3 regions of the Aliirhizobium cellulosilyticum genome follow, and region 2 is predicted to be linked to each of the others. Evidence: predicted binding sites of a transcription regulator. Region 2 holds the regulator's gene; each other region holds the start of a gene.
The links. Region 2 encodes LexA, which represses DNA repair genes until DNA is damaged. Its sites were predicted from a motif close to TGTTCNNNNTGTGTTCNG; they were not measured.
Positions count from the first base shown of each region.

Region 1: GGE33_RS12630 (DNA recombination protein RmuC) is a predicted target of LexA. The motif match lies at 1,880-1,897, and genes of this name have one in related genera.
Region 3: GGE33_RS27050 (ImuA family protein) is a predicted target of LexA. The motif match lies at 2,016-2,033, and genes of this name have one in related genera.

Region 1 is NZ_JACIGW010000002.1:800,399-803,495, reverse strand. It holds gene GGE33_RS12635 (ribokinase) at 1-595, opposite strand, end outside; gene GGE33_RS12630 (DNA recombination protein RmuC) at 645-1,847, opposite strand; gene def (peptide deformylase) at 1,960-2,475, shown strand; gene fmt (methionyl-tRNA formyltransferase) at 2,532-3,097, shown strand, end outside.
Region 2 is NZ_JACIGW010000001.1:1,210,036-1,213,132, reverse strand. It holds gene kdsA (3-deoxy-8-phosphooctulonate synthase) at 1-31, opposite strand, end outside; gene GGE33_RS05670 (VOC family protein) at 36-908, opposite strand; gene lexA (transcriptional repressor LexA) at 1,107-1,820, shown strand; gene GGE33_RS05660 (ComEC/Rec2 family competence protein) at 1,801-3,097, opposite strand, start outside.
Region 3 is NZ_JACIGW010000019.1:3,934-7,030, forward strand. It holds gene GGE33_RS27045 (Y-family DNA polymerase) at 1-1,275, opposite strand, end outside; gene GGE33_RS27050 (ImuA family protein) at 1,196-1,948, opposite strand; gene GGE33_RS27775 (hypothetical protein) at 2,303-2,428, opposite strand; gene GGE33_RS27055 (hypothetical protein) at 2,569-2,814, shown strand; partial or broken gene GGE33_RS27060 (GFA family protein) at 2,908-3,097, shown strand, end outside.

The DNA.
Region 1 (3,097 bases), on a different contig from region 2:
GGGCTTCGGCACTGGCCGCAGGTTCGCCTGATACCAGATCGAATTCCGTTTCGTTGGCAACAACGATATCTGCCAAAGAGGACAGCCGGACCGCCTCTTTCGTGAATGGTGCGGTATTAAGGATAGTGGTAACGCCTTTTTCTCGCGCAGCCTTGAACACGGCCTCGACGGCAGCTGGCGGAATTTCGAGCTGCAGCATCAGAATGTCGCCCGCGGCCATTGCATCGACCGTCTTGACGGCCTCATCGGCGGTGATCGTGCCGTTGGCACCGGGAATGACGACAATCATGTTCTCGCCATCGCCGCCGACAAGGACGAGTGCCGTCCCCGTCGGTTCACGAGCCTTCAGAACAGAAGAAAGGTCCGTACCGGCAGCCTTCAGAAGTTCCAGTGCCGGGTCTGCGAATGTATCGCTCCCGACTGCACCCGACATTTTTACGCGGCTGCCAGCCCGCCGTGCCGCGAGTGCCTGATTGGCGCCTTTGCCACCAGCGGCCGTCGAGAATGTCTGACCTGGAACCGTCTCGCCCGGCTTGGGCAATTCTGCCGTTGTGGCGATAAGATCCATATTGATGGAGCCGAAGACGGTGATCATGAAGTGCCCTGCCATGCGTGTTGATATGCGCGGACACTGCCCGACGGCACTAGTCCTCGTCAACTACCCGAAGCCGCAGAAGACCTGTACGGCTCTCGACCGATTTCGGCGGCGGTGCATCTGCCGATTGCTCGGCTTTCGCGGGTGCTTCCAGCTCCAGCGAAGTAATCCGGTTGCCACGTCGGGTCAGTTTCTCGGTAGAGGTCAGTATCTGCTCGACATCCTTTTCCGCGGCAAGGAAATGCGACTGCAGCTTGCGCGTTCTGTCATCTAGCCGCGTCAAATCCTCCATCAGCAGGCCGACCTCGCCCTGAATCAGATGCGCCTGCTCGCGCATTCGCTGGTCTCTCAGCACGGCCTGAATGACCTGGATCGATAGAAGCAGCAGTGAGGGCGAGACGATCACCACGCGGGAGCGCTGAGCCTTCTGCACCACCGCATCGAAATGCTCGTGGATCTCGGCAAAGATCGATTCCGACGGCACGAAAAGAAGCACGGTATCCTGTGTTTCGCCGGCAATCAGGTATTTTTCCGAGACGTCCCTGATATGGACGTCCATATCTCGCCGGAACTGCTGGGCGGCAGCACGCCGCGCGTCGGGCGAGGCGGCCTCGCGAAACGCAGTCCACGCTTCGAGCGGGAATTTGGCGTCGATCACCAGCGGCGGTGCGCCGTTCGGCATACGGATCACGCAATCCGGTCGCGTTCCGTTGGAAAGCGGCGACTGGAAGGAATAAGCCCCGTGCGGCAGGCCGTCGGCCACGATCGTCTCCATCCGGCCCTGGCCGAATGCTCCGCGCGTCTGCTTGTTGGAAAGGATCGCCTGCAGACCAACGACATCCTTGGCCAGCGTCTGGATATTGTTCTGTGCCGCATCGATGACAGCCAGCCGCTCCTGCAGCTTACGCAGGTTTTCATGCGTCGATTTGGTCTGTTCGGTAATCGTCGAGCCCAGCCTGTGGGTCATGCCATCGAGCCGCTGGTTGACGGCATGATTGAGTTCGGCCTGACGGCTGGTGATCGTCTCGGCCATGGCGGCGACACGCCCGTGCATCTCGCCTTGCATCCGCACCAGTTCGGCCAGGCGCGCTTCCGCATCCATCGTGCGCTGCGTCATCTCTTCGCGTTGGCGGCCGCCGCGAAGGATGGCGAAAAGCGCGATGATGACCGCCAGAACGGCGAGAACTGCTCCTATGAGCAGGATTGGTAGTACAAAATCAGGCGGCAGGATATGGGCAAGGATCTCTCTCATGGCGCCACTCTAGCAGATTGCATTAGCAACGAAAGATCAAAACGTGAACATACGCCAAGAAGCATGCTGCATACCTGTTCCATCGACGCAAAAGATGCGCTATGGGGGCGGCATGACAATCAAGCCGCTCATCATCCTTCCCGATCCGCTTCTTAGGCAGGTTTCGGCGCCCATCGAAACCGTTAACGCCGAGCTTCTCAAGCTCGCCGATGACATGCTCGAAACCATGTATGACGCGCCGGGCATCGGTCTCGCCGCGATCCAGATCGGCGTGCCGAAGCAAATGCTCGTAATCGACGTGTCGCGCGAGGACGAAGAGAAGAACCCGCAGGTCTTCATCAACCCGCAGATCGTCAAATCTTCGGATGAGCTCTCGGTTTACGAAGAAGGCTGCCTTTCGATCCCGGATTATTATGCCGAGGTCGAGCGACCGGCTACGATCGGCGTGAAATATGTCGGGCGCGACGGCAAGGAACATATGCTCGAAGCGGACGGCTTGCTTGCCACCTGCCTGCAGCATGAGATCGACCATCTGAACGGCGTGCTTTTCATCGACCACATCTCGCGGCTGAAGCGTGACATGGTAATCAAGAGGTTCACCAAGCTTGCCAAGGGCAAGGCTGTTTAGGTCTCGGTCTACCTGACTGAAAACGGAAGGCGCGTCCGCGAGGCGCGAGAAGTCCCATGTCACTTCGCATCATCTTCATGGGCACGCCGGATTTTTCCGTGCCGACATTGCAGAACCTCAAGCAGGCCGGCCACGAGATCGTTGCGGTTTACACCCAACCGCCGCGCCCGGCCGGTCGCCGCGGGCTTGATCTGACCAAATCGCCGGTGCATCAGGCCGCCGAACTGCTCGGTATTCCGGTTCTCACACCGTTGAATTTCAAGGCGGAAGAAGATCGCCAGACATTTCGCGATTTCGACGCGGATGTCGCGGTCGTTGTGGCCTATGGCCTGCTTCTGCCGGTGGCGATCCTCGAAGGCACGAAGCTCGGTTGCTATAATGGCCACGCTTCGCTCTTGCCGCGCTGGCGCGGTGCAGCGCCGATCCAGCGCGCCATCATGGCCGGCGACGAGAAGACCGGCATGATCGTGATGAAGATGGAAAAGGGACTTGATACCGGCCCGATGGCGCTGACGAGAGAAGTTGAGATCACGCAAGCGATGACGGCCGGCGAACTGCATGACAAGCTCATGCTCGTCGGCGCCCGCGCCATGGTCGAGGCGATGGAAAAGCTCGAAGCCGA
Region 2 (3,097 bases):
CCGAAACTTCTGAATTGGGGGAGACTGCCATTCTACTATTCCTCGAAGCCGAACAAAACGCCTTGGCCGGGCGACGGCGACACGAGAACGCGACCATCCCGGCGAATGAATGCGACGTCATTAGCAGCAAGGATGATCTCTGTCACGGCCAGATCAAGACTGCGAAAGATCACGGCCTCCCCTACCAACCCGGCTGCCACCCCTTCGATAGGAAGACCGAAGTCATGCGCAATTTGCTCGCGCCTGAGAACGCGCACGGCTCCCGTTTCAGCCTGGAACACCAGTCCACCTTCAACTTCGATACCCGGCGCTCGCAGCACATTGTCAAAAAAGGCAACCGAAGCATGCGGATCATCACTTGCCAAAATGACTTCCTTCAAACCGGCAACCGAATTGGCATGGATACGCAATTCAGCCATATCCTGAGGGAAAGATACCAGCCGCTGGCAGGAGAAAGTAAAGAAATCAGCCGCACCATCCATCGCGGCAAAAGCAAGCTGGAAACGAGCTTCGACCTCGTCACCGTCCGGAGACTTTACAGCTCTGCCGAATTCGAGGGGCTCACCGCCGGAAATTCCGGCCGCGACATAATGCCGATGATCGTTCGACGCGTCTTCACTGGAGACCACGATGGCCGACAAGCCTTCACGTCCGCGGCGACCGCGATAAGCCAGATCGCGCTCGACAAAGACATTGCCTTTCTTGGCATGAGCCCCCGCCTTGCGCCTGTCCGCAACAGCCAGTGGCTCCAGATAGGTACCGTCTTCAAAAAAAACACAGGCATTGGCCGTACCGAAGGGATGCACGCCGTCAGGCGCGACAGTGAAACCCAAAGACGACAGCCGCTCGCGTGCCTTGCCGAGATTTCCAACAGGCAAAACGAGATGATCGATATTCCTAGCAGTCACACATGTCCCCCAGACTTCTGATCCGCTAGGCGTAGATTGGGCAGACCGCCGGGGAGCGCAAGTAGATTCCGACTGAGAACGTCATTCGGCATCCAAGAAACTGATTATATTGTCACGAAAATTTAAGGACTTGCGGAACACATATGGAACATATAGTGTTCGTTCTGCATTTGTTTCAAATCTGAAGGTGCGCCTCACATGCTGACTCGCAAGCAACAGGAACTGCTTTTGTTCATTCACGAACGGATGAAGGAGTCGGGCGTACCTCCGTCTTTCGATGAAATGAAGGACGCTCTCGACCTTGCGTCGAAGTCGGGCATCCATCGGCTCATCACGGCACTTGAAGAGCGCGGTTTCATTCGCCGTCTCCCCAACAGAGCGCGCGCACTCGAGGTCATCAAGCTTCCCGAAGCCTATGTTCCCACGCTGCAGCCGAAACGCGGTTTTTCACCGAGCGTGATCGAGGGAAGCCTTGGCAAGAAGCCGGCGACGCCTGCTGCCCCGCCTGTCTCCGCCAATGACAGCGCGTCTGCAAGCGTGCCGGTCATGGGCCGCATCGCCGCCGGCGTACCGATCTCGGCAATTCAGAATAATACCCACGACATTTCCGTCCCCGTAGAGATGTTGGGATCCGGCGAGCATTATGCGCTTGAAGTCAAGGGCGACTCGATGATCGAGGCCGGAATTCTGGATGGCGACACCGTCATCATTCGCAACGGCAACACCGCCAATCCGGGCGATATCGTCGTTGCACTCGTGGATGATGAAGAGGCCACACTCAAGCGCTTCCGCCGCAAGGGTGGCTCGATTGCGCTGGAAGCGGCAAACCCGGCTTACGAGACACGAATTTTTCCACCGGATCGGGTCAAGGTCCAGGGCAGGCTCGTCGGCCTCATTCGCCGTTATCACTGACACCGGAATTGTTGCCAACATCAGTTGGCGCTTCTGATCGATAATCCGTTCCTGCTTGATCTGAGACAGCAAACTGCGCCTCAAGACGGCCACTCGATTTTGGTTTGGAAATCCATTCCGGCAGATACGGGTCATAGAGATTGCGTCGCCAGTCGTATTGGCGATGAATGGTCCATGGGCGAACCGTGCCAGCCATTGCTGTCGTGACACTCCATTTTCCGGCTGCCGCCGCCCCGGAAAGATCGATTTCAATTGACCCTGTCTTGCGCAGGCTGGCGCCGCTCAGCATCGGGGTACCAGACCGACAGGAATGGAAACGCGCACGCGGCGCGATAACAAGGCCGGCAACGTCGCAAGCCGCTCCGGCATAACGGCCATCATCAACAACAACGACCAAAACACCTTCCGGTGACATGAATGCGCACCAGGCCTTGAGCTGACATGAGAATCTGACACTCCCTGCCTCCTTCATCAGTCGCTGCGCTTCGATCAGAACGTGTTCCGGAAGTCTTTCACTGGAAGAACCCGGCATATTTTTTAGAATTTCACTTTCCAACATCTCCGGCATAGCCAGCACTGGAAGCTGTCGCGCATACATCCACTGCCCATAGACGAACTCGGAGGGACGTTTCCTGTTGGCGGCAGCACGTTCTGCATCTCGATAAGCAACGAGGTTCCCATCTTCAGCGATGAGAAGACTTGATTGGGCGTGTTGCACCCCCACCCAGAACAGGGCCGCAGCGGTAAACAGGAAAGGTAAGCCCGAATAGCGAAGCCGTGTCCTGAGGAGCGTCAGTAGCAGAAAACCGCAGACCCCAAGCGGCAAAAACCAGGGGTGCTGTTCTCCGACGACAATGTCCCCGCCCCATCCCGCTACATGCTTCGCGATCAAGATGACCCATTCGAGGCTCCAGGCCATGATCCCGATGAAGGGAGCATCGAGGCCGAAGGGCATCAACAACATCGCAGCAAGCCCGGCCGGCATCACCAGGAAGCTGATGATCGGCATGGCAGCCAGGTTCGCGGCAAGCCCATAGGTGGCGACGCGATGGAAATGCTCGACGGAAAACATCGTCGTCGCAAGACTACCAATCAGCGATGTCGCGATAATGCCGGCGATAAAGCGCCAGCCAACGGCAGCCAATGTCACCAGAGGATGACGGATGGGAAATCGCTCCCGCTCTTCCGTTTCAGGGCGTCGCGACCAGGCCGCATAACCGGCCACGAGCGCAACCGTGGCAGCAAACGACATCTGGAAACTTGGCCCCAGAATTTCC
Region 3 (3,097 bases), on a different contig from region 2:
CGGCATCATCGCGATCGCCTGGATCTGCTCCGGTCGGCGGAACAGGCGAACCGGCCGCCGCCAGTGGCTGGCCCAGCCTTCTTGGACTTCGTCCGCAACGGCTGAAACCCGTTGGACGCTGCGCTCGGGGACATCGGAGGCGAAGGGAGCGACCCGGTAGACCCTTTGGCCGCGATTTGCGAACACATCGATCAATGGCGTGATATCGCTGTTCTCTTCCTCGACAAGCGAGGAAACCTTCTGTTCTTGCGCCAAGGGCTCGGCGGCGACGGCCACCAGCGTCAGCTTCTCGATGCCGAAGCCGGGTTCAATCTTTTCGGTTCGGTCACGGAAGAGCTTGGTCAGCCAGGCGATATCGCGCGCGGGCTTGGCCGTCCCTGCCCGTATCGCCTGGATCGTATTATCGACCTTGTGCACGATCAGATCTGCCCGCCGCGCACCGAGGCCGCGCTTCTCAAGCTCGGCAACGAGCTGTACGACCAGTCTGCCGACATACTTGTTGATCGTCTCGGCGGCGCCAATCGGCTCCTGAAACGATCGCGAGACCTCGATTAGATCCGCTGTGCGTATCGGATCGATGGGCTCATTCATGCGTCCGAACATCTGGTCAAGCCTACGTCCGACCTCCGGCCCGAAGCGCAGCGCCAGTGGCGCCCTTGGCGTATTCGAAAGTTCTCCGATCGATTGGAAGCCGAGGACCCGCAGATCCTGCACCACCTTCTCTGGAAGCCTGAGCAAGGAGATCGGTAACTTTTCTACTGCGCGAACAATCTCGCCGCGCGGTACGATGACGGTATCGCGCCTTATTGCACGCACGCAGGCATGCGCCGCGCCCCAGGTGTCTGCGATTGCGACCCTTGCGGTGAGCTTTCTGGCACGGAACATGTTGACGATGCCGGTGATCATCGGCTGCTCTCCACCCTGAAGATGATCGGCACCTTCCGTATCGAGCACGAGGCCATCGATGCCGTCGACTGCCACGATCGGCGAATAATGGCCAAGCGCCCACAACCCCAGGCGATCCAGCGCCAAGGCATCGGCCGCGTGATCCCCATCAACCAGCATAAGTCCCCGAAAGATCGCCTGAGCTTTCGCGGCCGGCATTCCCACCCTAACACCGATCTGTCGGGCGGCCTTATCGATAGCAGACACCCAGCGCTTAGCACCGCTACTGGCGATGACAGCGATCGGGCGGTCATCCGGAATAGCGGGATCGTCCCGTCTGATCCTGTCCGTGGCCAGATCCGGAAGATAGATGGATACGACCCTTGTCATCACACGCTCCGACGTAAAACTCAGCACACTCGCCCGCACGCGATCTCATCAACTCAAGAAACCATTGAGGCCGTCCGATCCCGGGAACCGGGAGCTCTTGCGACGGAAGCACGCTCACCCGCCATCGCGTGGTGGATGCCGTCGGCTGCCCAAAGTCGTTTGCCTCCGTTTGCCGCCGCCATCGCCGTACTGCCAACGCAAAGGTCCCGGTTCGTTCGGCCACAAGCTGAAGCCGTCTGCTTACGACCATAGGCAGCCTCACCATCTCGCCTACGACGGCGCCGAGCCCGCCATACGACAAGGCCTCCTCCATGTTAGCGGCAACATCTTCTTCCCTGTCGCTCTCCACGAAGATCACCCGCTTCGGATGCAACCCCACTTGCGCCAGCGCCGGAAAAAACAGGTCCGGCCGCGTCAGGCACCAGACCACCGGTCCCTTGGTTCTGGCCGCAATCCCGGCTGCAAATAATGCAGCCGCGGCACCATCCACCGTTCCCGAACCGCCGCCCGCAAATTCGTGCAGAGCCCCGTTGGCCAGTCCGCCACCAGGAAGAATGGCGTCGATCTCCGCGATCCCGAAAGGAAGACAGCCCGCTTTCTTCGCGCCCTCCCCTTCGATGGAAGAGATGCGCTCGCGCAGATCAGCAAGGACTTGAGCACGGACAGCCGACATCGATCGCGGATTCCTTCCGGTTCGCGTTGGTTGAAATTGGACGACATCATGCCGCCAGAACAGTTGATGTTCTGTATCTGTTCCGTTACGGAAGAGGAGTCAAGCGGGAGATAAATAGGAATACAGTCTCATGATTTTAGAGATTCTGCGGATTCCGGTTTCGAATCAGGTGACTACGGTCGGCGGTCGGCCACACGGCAGCCAAAAAGAAAATTTGAGAGGACTACGTCCGCTCCCAGAGTCTGGCAGGGCATACATTTGAAGCCTAATCACTTCCCGGTCTTCGATCTCACCACAACGCTGAAGCAGATAAAGGAGCCAATGATCAAGGTCGAGTGCCGGACATGTGGACGGTCAGACGCGCTCGAGCGGAAGGTCCTTGTCCGCAAGCATGGCGCGGGAATGACTTTTGCCCGGTTGCGGCGGATGGCTGCAATGGGGTGCGATCGTCTGATCAGCGCCGATGGCGATCAATGTCACACGTGTTTTCCCTGCCTCCATTCGCCATTGCTTTCACCCGATCACGATTAAAGGGTTGGTCTACGAGCGGATAAAAGCGTCTGCCCGCTTGCCATGACGCTCATCCGCGCCAGATCCCATTCGATGTAAGGAGTATTGGGATGGCCGAAATCAACGACTGGTTGGATGATCGCATCCAGGAGATCATCAACTCACCTGGGTTTAATGAGAACAAGGCAGAGTTTCGCGATCAGGCGAAAATCCTGATCGTGAGCGGCGAGGCTGAAGGTTTTACGGTCGCCCAAATCAAGGAAGCTTGCGGAGGAGATGTCGAACGATATCTGCTTGATCAGCAAAATGCGATGACCGACGTCGAGCTCCAGCGGAAGATCGACGAAGATCCTTGAGGCGCAACGCCTGCAACGGTTGGTTGCGCCTCTCGCTGCCGGCCTCGAGACCAGCACCTACGGCATGCCGCGGCAATTCTAAGGAGAGCAGTGATGGTCAAACGACTGGGCCGATGCCTGTGCGACAAGGTGACATACAGTGTCGACGGTGAGCCGATACGCGTCGGAATCTGCCATTGCACTGACTGCCGGCAGGAAAGCGGTTCGGCATTCACCTTTTTCGGCATCTGGCCCGCTTCCGCGTTTGAGACGTCCGGTGAGACGGATCAATACGCGGGGCGCC